2 linked regions of the Duganella zoogloeoides genome follow. The protein of the gene in region 1 binds, or shares a complex with, the protein of each later gene. Links are inferred from orthologs where the notes say so. Each region holds a gene or a part of one and is shown in the gene's direction. Other genes may lie near its edges.

Region 1 (3,241 bases):
CCGCGAGATGTCGTCGGGCCTGTCCACGCCGGTCGGCTTCAAGAACGGCACCGATGGCGACATCAGCATTGCAATCAACGCCATCCTGTCGTCGGCGCACCCGCACTCGTTCCTCGGCATTAACGCGCAAGGCAATGTGGCGATCGTGCGCACGCGCGGCAACGCCTACGGCCACGTGGTGCTGCGTGGCGGCGACGGCCGTCCGAACTACGACTCGGTATCGATCGCGATTGCCGAGCAATCGCTGGCCAAGGCCAAGCTGCCAGCCAACCTGGTGGTCGATTGTTCGCACGCCAACAGCTATAAAAAGCCGGAACTGCAACCGCTGGTGATGGCCGATGTCATCCACCAGATCGTGCAAGGCAACAAGTCGCTGGTCGGCGTGATGATCGAATCGAATATCGTGGGCGGCAACCAGAAGATTCCGGCCGATCTGAGCCAGCTGACCTATGGTTGCTCGGTCACCGATGGCTGCATCGACTGGGACACCACGGAAACCATGTTGCGCGATGCGCATAAGCAGTTGCTGCAGCGTCCGTAAACATTGGATGGCCGGCTTGCACGGCCGGGCGCCGCTGCACAATGACGGTTTAACGTCCTGCGAATTGGATTGCCACCGCTGCGCAATGATGGCTCATCGGCCTGCGGCGCGCCATGCGTTGCAGGCCGCCTGTTTTTCAGCCGAACGCCATCACGCGCGTGGCGACGCCAAAGGAGCCGGCCAGCGCCGCTTCCGCCTTGCTGGCTGGCGCGCTCAGTTCGGCCAGGTCGAGATAGACCTTGAAATCCTCGATCTTGACGGAATAGCGGCGGGCGTTGCTCTGGCGTGGCTCCACGTTGGCCGTTTCCAGCACCGCAAACACGCTTTCCTCGTCGGTGCGGAACAACGCCACGCCCGGCAGCTCCTGCCACGCCAGGCCGCGCGGCACGATGCGCGCGCCGTCCAGCGGCACGTCCTTGAGTTTGCACACCTGTTTCCATTGTCCCGACATCTTCGCCTCCCGCAGTCAATCCGTGCTTTTACTAAGCAAAACCGGTGCCACAGGCAAACACTGCAAAACGCCGCACAATCCTGACCAAATGGCAAAATTTCTCCCTGCGCCAGTGCGGTCGCGGGCCCGGGTGGTGCAACCGGTGGTGCAACGGCCCACGGTCGGGCAACGCACTTTCCTTTACAATGGCGGACTTCTCCTTACCTTTGCAGCCCTTCCATGATTGTTCTCGGTGTTGAATCCTCCTGTGACGAAACCGGCCTGGCGCTCTACGATACCGAGCACGGCCTGTTGTCGCATGCCCTGTATTCGCAGGTGGCCATGCACGAGGAATACGGCGGCGTGGTGCCCGAGCTGGCGTCGCGCGACCATATCCGCCGCGCCATTCCGCTGCTGACGCAAACCCTGGAAGGCGCCGGCAAGTCGCTGGCCGATATCGACGCCATCGCCTACACCCAGGGCCCCGGCCTGGCCGGTGCGCTGCTGGTAGGATCGTCGGTGGCGTGCAGCCTGGGCCTGGCGCTGGATCGCCCGGTGCTGGGCGTGCATCACCTGGAAGGCCACCTGCTCTCGCCGTTGCTGGCGTCGCAGCCGCCGGAGTTTCCGTTTATTGCGCTGCTGGTGTCGGGCGGCCATACGCAGCTGATGCGCGTCGATGGCGTGGGCCAGTACACGCTGCTGGGCGAAACCCTCGACGATGCCGCCGGCGAAGCGTTCGACAAGTCGGCCAAGCTGCTGGGCCTTGGTTACCCGGGCGGCCCGGCCATCTCGCGCCTGGCCGAGTTCGGCGACCCGGCAGCGTACAAGCTGCCACGTCCGATGCTGCACACCAAGGACTTCAATTTCAGCTTTTCCGGCCTGAAAACGGCGGTGCTGACGGTGGTGAAAAACCACGAAGAGAAGGTAGTCGCCAATATTTGCGAGCAGGACAAGGCCAATATCGCGCGTGGCTTTGTCGATGCGATCGTGGAGGTGCTGACCGCCAAGTGCATCTCGGCACTCAAGCACACGGGCTTGAAACGGCTGGTGATTGCCGGCGGCGTGGGCGCCAACGCGCAGTTGCGCGCGTCGCTGAACGCGGCAGCCGCCAAGAAGAAGTTCAAGGTGTATTACCCGGAACTGGAGTTTTGCACCGACAACGGCGCCATGATCGCTTTTGCAGGCGCCATGCGGCTGATGATCAACCCCGACGCCGCCCAGCGCGACTACAGCTTCAACGTGCGTCCGCGCTGGCCGCTGGACGATATCAAGGTCGTGTAACGCCCGGCGGTTACGAGCCGGACGCGAAGGCCATCGAGGCCAGTACCGCCAGACCGACCAGCGGGATCAGGTAACGCACCTTGCCCTTGCCGAGGTGCACGCCACGGGCGGCAATGCGCTCGCTGCGCAGGCGATGTTCATCGGCTGCGGACTCGTGCACGGCGTGCGATTTTGGTTTGTCTTCGATTACATTCATAACGTCCTCCCTGTTAAGTTCGATAATCTTCCTTTCTGAGGGGCACTGCAATTGTTGTGCCAAGAAGAATCAGGGGTTACTGCCCCCACCGCACCATTCTAAGCAGGATTGTGGTTCCGATACCACACGTTATGACACATTAAGGTCCAAAGTGGTGCGCTCCGACCTATTTGGCAGCACCGTGCAGCAGGTCGGCGCGTGGATAACCCCAGCCCGGCACACCGGTCGGACAAGGTTCCGTCGACGCCACTGGCATGGTGGTGAAGTTGCCGCGCGGCGTCATGGCGAAGCGGTAGTCGGACAAGGCGTCACCTTCGCCATCTAGCGCCGGTGCGCGGCCGAAGCGCAGCCAGGCATTGACGCGGCAGTTATCGACGCTGAGCGTGCGCAACCGTCCCAGGTCGTCCTGCTCCATGCCGAACTGGGCAACGCCGGGCGCCAGCGCCATCGCCGGGCCATGCTCGACCAAACCGGCCGAGCACGATAATGGGGCGACCCACTGCGGCGCCAGGCTGGCAATGCCGCGCCGCAGGCGATACGTGCCGGCCGCCTCGTTGCTCTCCACGCTTACATATGCCCAGCACAGCGGCTGCGACGGAAACGCCGTCATCACCACGTCCAGCACCTTCGATGCCGGATCGACCTGCTGCAAGGCCGCCGCGATCTGCGCCCGGCCCAGGTGCGAAGCCACGCCCTGCACCGCGATAAAGCCGATGCCGATCGCCAGCCCCAGCGCCACGCCAGCGCGGCTGTCGCGGCCCGAGCGCGTCTGCACGGCACCGCACAGCACCGC
Region 2 (3,271 bases), 1.0 Mb from region 1 along the record:
GCGCGAGGACGATACCGGCCACGACGTCTATCGCCCGGCAGCGCTGGCGCGCTTTTCCGCCACGCTCGACGGCGTGGGCCACGTGCTCGGGTTCGACTGCAAATCGGCCAGCGGGTCGGTGTCGCACCAGTTCTTCAAGCGCAACCTCGGGCTGCCGGCGGCGGGGCCGGACAAGACCACGGCCGAAGGCGCGTTCGACATGCCTTATGAACTGCCCAACCAGCGCATCCGCCACGTGATCGTGGACAGCGCCGTGCCGCTCGGTTACTGGCGCTCGGTGGGCCATTCGCACAACGCGTTTTTCAAGGAGAGCTTCATCGACGAACTGGCGCACGCCGCCGGCCGCGACGAGGTGGCGTTCCGCCGCGCGCTGCTGGCGCGTCATCCGCGCCACCTGGCGGTGCTCGATGCGGCCGTAGCGCGCGCCGGCATCGCGCCCGAAGGCCGCGCGCACGGCGTGGCGCTGCACCAGTCGTTCGGCACCATCGTGGCGCAGGTGGCGCAGGTATCGGTGGAGGGCTCGGAGATCCGGGTGCACCGCGTGGTGTGCGCGATCGATTGCGGCCTGGCGGTCAATCCCAACATCATCGCCCAGCAGGCGGAATCGGGCGTGGTGTTCGGCCTGTCGGCGGCGCTGTTCGGCGCGGTGACCATCAAGGACGGCAAGGTGGAACAGTCGAACTTCCACGACTACCCGGTGGTGCGGCTGAACCAGGCGCCGGTGGTGGACACGATCATCATGGCCAGTGCCGCGCACCCGGAAGGAATGGGCGAGCCGGCCGTGCCGCCGGTGGCGCCAGCCGTGGCCAACGCCGTGTTCAAGTTGACGGGCAAGCGCTTGCGCAGCTTGCCGTTGACGCTGTCAATTTAGCCGAGGGCGTTGCGCAGCAGCGCGCGCAGATTGCATTCGCGCTGCCAGCGCGCGCGCTCCTCGCTGTTGAGGACCATTTCCGTCATCTCAGCGTCGGAGATGTCGGTTTGCGCCTGCACCAGCCGGTGCGCCAGCGCCGGATCGGGCAGCATGGTGCCGAAGAAGGCCACCAGCTCGTGGTGCTGGATCAGCAGGGTGGGGAAGTTTTCCACGTCGAGGTCGCCAACGACGTCGGCATGGTCTTCGATGTCGATCCACAGGAACAGTTTATCGGGGTGGCGCGCGGCCACGCTCTCGAAACTGGCCTGATAACTGTCGCAGGTGCCGCACCAGGCGGCGCATAGGCAGGCAATGATCCAGCGGTCGCCGGCCAGCGCGGCGGCCACTTGCTCACGGTTATCGGAATTGAGGGCAATACTGTACATGGTGTTGGCGGCGTTCTCGGCGGTCCAAACCGTTATTTTACATCCCGACGCAGGGTCGCGCCGGCCGCCGTGCCGGGTTAAAATGCGGGATGCCTACAATTTCCGCTCATCCCGTCATTATTGCCGTCGAAACCTCGTCCGAGGCCGCCTCGGTTGCCCTGTTGCGTGGCGACACCGTGACCAGCCGTGCGTCCTCGGGCGTGCGCACCCATTCCCAGTCGGTCTTGCCGATGATCCAGGAGCTGCTGGCCGAAGCCGGCATCACCCTCAAGGACTGCAACGCGGTTGCCTTCGGTTCCGGCCCCGGCTCGTTTACCGGCGTGCGCACCGCCTGCGGCGTGGCCCAGGGCCTGGCCTTTGGCGCCAACCTGCCGGTCGTGCCGGTCGTCACGCTCGACGCCATGGCCCTGGCCTGCCACCAGCGCCAGGGCGCCACCGACGTGCTGGCCGTACTTGATGCCCGCATGGGCGAGGTGTACTGGGCGCAATATCGTTTCGATGGCGGTGCCGTGCTGGCCGAGCCGCAGGTGGTGCAGCCGGCCGTGCTGTCGGCGCCGGGCGCGGTGCAGGCCCAGGGGGCGCCCGTCTTGTGCGGCAATGGCTTGTCGGCGTATGCCGACGTGTTTGCCGCTATGGCCGATGGCTCCCTTGCGGAGGTTGCCGAAATCATGCCGCATGCCGAGCAGATCGCCCAACTGGCCAGCCTGGCGCTGGCCGCCGGCCGCACGGTGACGGCGGCCGAAGCGCAACCGCTGTACCTGCGTAACAAGGTTGCCTATACCCAGGCCGAGCGGCGCGACATCAATGCTGCCAAAGCGGCGGGTGGCGCATGAAGCAGGCGTGGGACCTGGCGCGGCTGGTGTATGAACCGATGCAGCGCACCGACCTGGAAGAGGTGCTGGCGCTCGAGCAAAGCGTCTATCCGCACCCGTGGAGCATGGCCAATTTTGCCGATTCGCTCGCCAGCGGCTACCACGCCTGGGTGTTGCGCGACCACGGCGGCGTGCTGCTCGGCTATTTCCTGTTGATGCCGATGGTCGATGAAGCGCACCTGCTCAACGTGGCAGTGGCGGCCGACCGGCAGGGGCAGGGCCTCGGCCACCTGCTGCTGAACCAGTCGGTGGCCTGCGCGCGTGGACTCGGCATGGAATCGGTGCTGCTGGAGGTGCGGCCGTCCAATATGCGCGCGCTGGCGATTTATGAGCGCTACGGATTCAAACAGATCGGTCGCCGCAAGGGTTACTACCCGGCAGCGAACCAGTTACGCGAGGATGCCATCGTGATGCGGTTCGAGTTATGAGCGTCTCTCCCCGCAATGCAGTGTTTCTGCAAGAAATGGGCGTTGGCGCGCTGTGGACGTTGCGCCATGCCGGGACGGCGTTGGCGCCGGGCGATGGTGCCGACGCGGCTGCTGCCGGTGTAGCGGATCAGCATCAGGGCATGGACGTGCCTGTGGCTGCAATGCCCGGTGCGCCCACCGCGCCAGCCCGACCGCCGTTACCTGCTGCGACGGCCGCCGCGCCAGCACCAGCCGTGGCAGATGCCGCCGCTGCCGCACCTTCGCCTGCGCACGAGGCAAGCCCGGCACATGGGCACACGCCGGCACAAGTGCCGGCGTCTGCGCACGCATCGGGGCCAGCCCCGGTTTCGGCCCCGCTGCCAGCACGGCATCCGGCCACGTCGCCCGTGGTCGCTTCTGACGACGAATCGACCGCCTGGTTCGACGATGTGCCGGCCGCCACGCCGCCACCGCCGCGCCCGCGTCCAACGCAACCGGCGCAACCGGTCACCGACGAGGCCATCGCCGCCATGGACTGGCCTGCCTTGCAATCGGCCGTCTCGAACTGCACCCGCTGCCCGCTCGCCGCCACGCGCCGCCACGCCGTCAATGGCCGTGGTCCCGAACAGGCGGCGTGGCTGGCGATCGCCACCGGGCCCTCGGCACTCGATGAAACCGAGATCCGTCCGCTGGCGG

What was found.
Region 2: the proteins of tsaD (region 1) and tsaB are in contact, whole or in part, in a solved structure (PDB 4WQ4), measured with the Escherichia coli proteins. The link is inferred for Duganella zoogloeoides from one-to-one orthologs.

The regions. Positions count from the first base shown.
Region 1 is NZ_CP140152.1:669,028-672,268, reverse strand. Bases 305-3,231 are described here. They hold tsaD (tRNA (adenosine(37)-N6)-threonylcarbamoyltransferase complex transferase subunit TsaD), read left to right. Parts: upstream 305-1,211; coding sequence 1,212-2,252; downstream 2,253-3,231. Other genes in these bases: SR858_RS03010 (metal-dependent hydrolase), read right to left, coding at 2,615-3,231; SR858_RS03015 (hypothetical protein), read right to left, coding at 2,263-2,448; SR858_RS03025 (Rieske (2Fe-2S) protein), read right to left, coding at 678-992; SR858_RS03030 (3-deoxy-7-phosphoheptulonate synthase), read left to right, coding at 305-541. Also shown: more of SR858_RS03030, read left to right, coding at 1-304; more of SR858_RS03010, read right to left, coding at 3,232-3,241.
Region 2 is NZ_CP140152.1:1,667,095-1,670,365, forward strand. Bases 301-3,257 are described here. They hold tsaB (tRNA (adenosine(37)-N6)-threonylcarbamoyltransferase complex dimerization subunit type 1 TsaB), read left to right. Parts: upstream 301-1,385; coding sequence 1,386-2,129; downstream 2,130-3,257. Other genes in these bases: SR858_RS07390 (xanthine dehydrogenase family protein molybdopterin-binding subunit), read left to right, coding at 301-871; SR858_RS07395 (thioredoxin family protein), read right to left, coding at 868-1,296; rimI (ribosomal protein S18-alanine N-acetyltransferase), read left to right, coding at 2,126-2,596; SR858_RS07410 (uracil-DNA glycosylase), read left to right, coding at 2,593-3,257. Also shown: more of SR858_RS07390, read left to right, coding at 1-300; more of SR858_RS07410, read left to right, coding at 3,258-3,271. UniProt on the Escherichia coli protein: Required for the formation of a threonylcarbamoyl group on adenosine at position 37 (t(6)A37) in tRNAs that read codons beginning with adenine.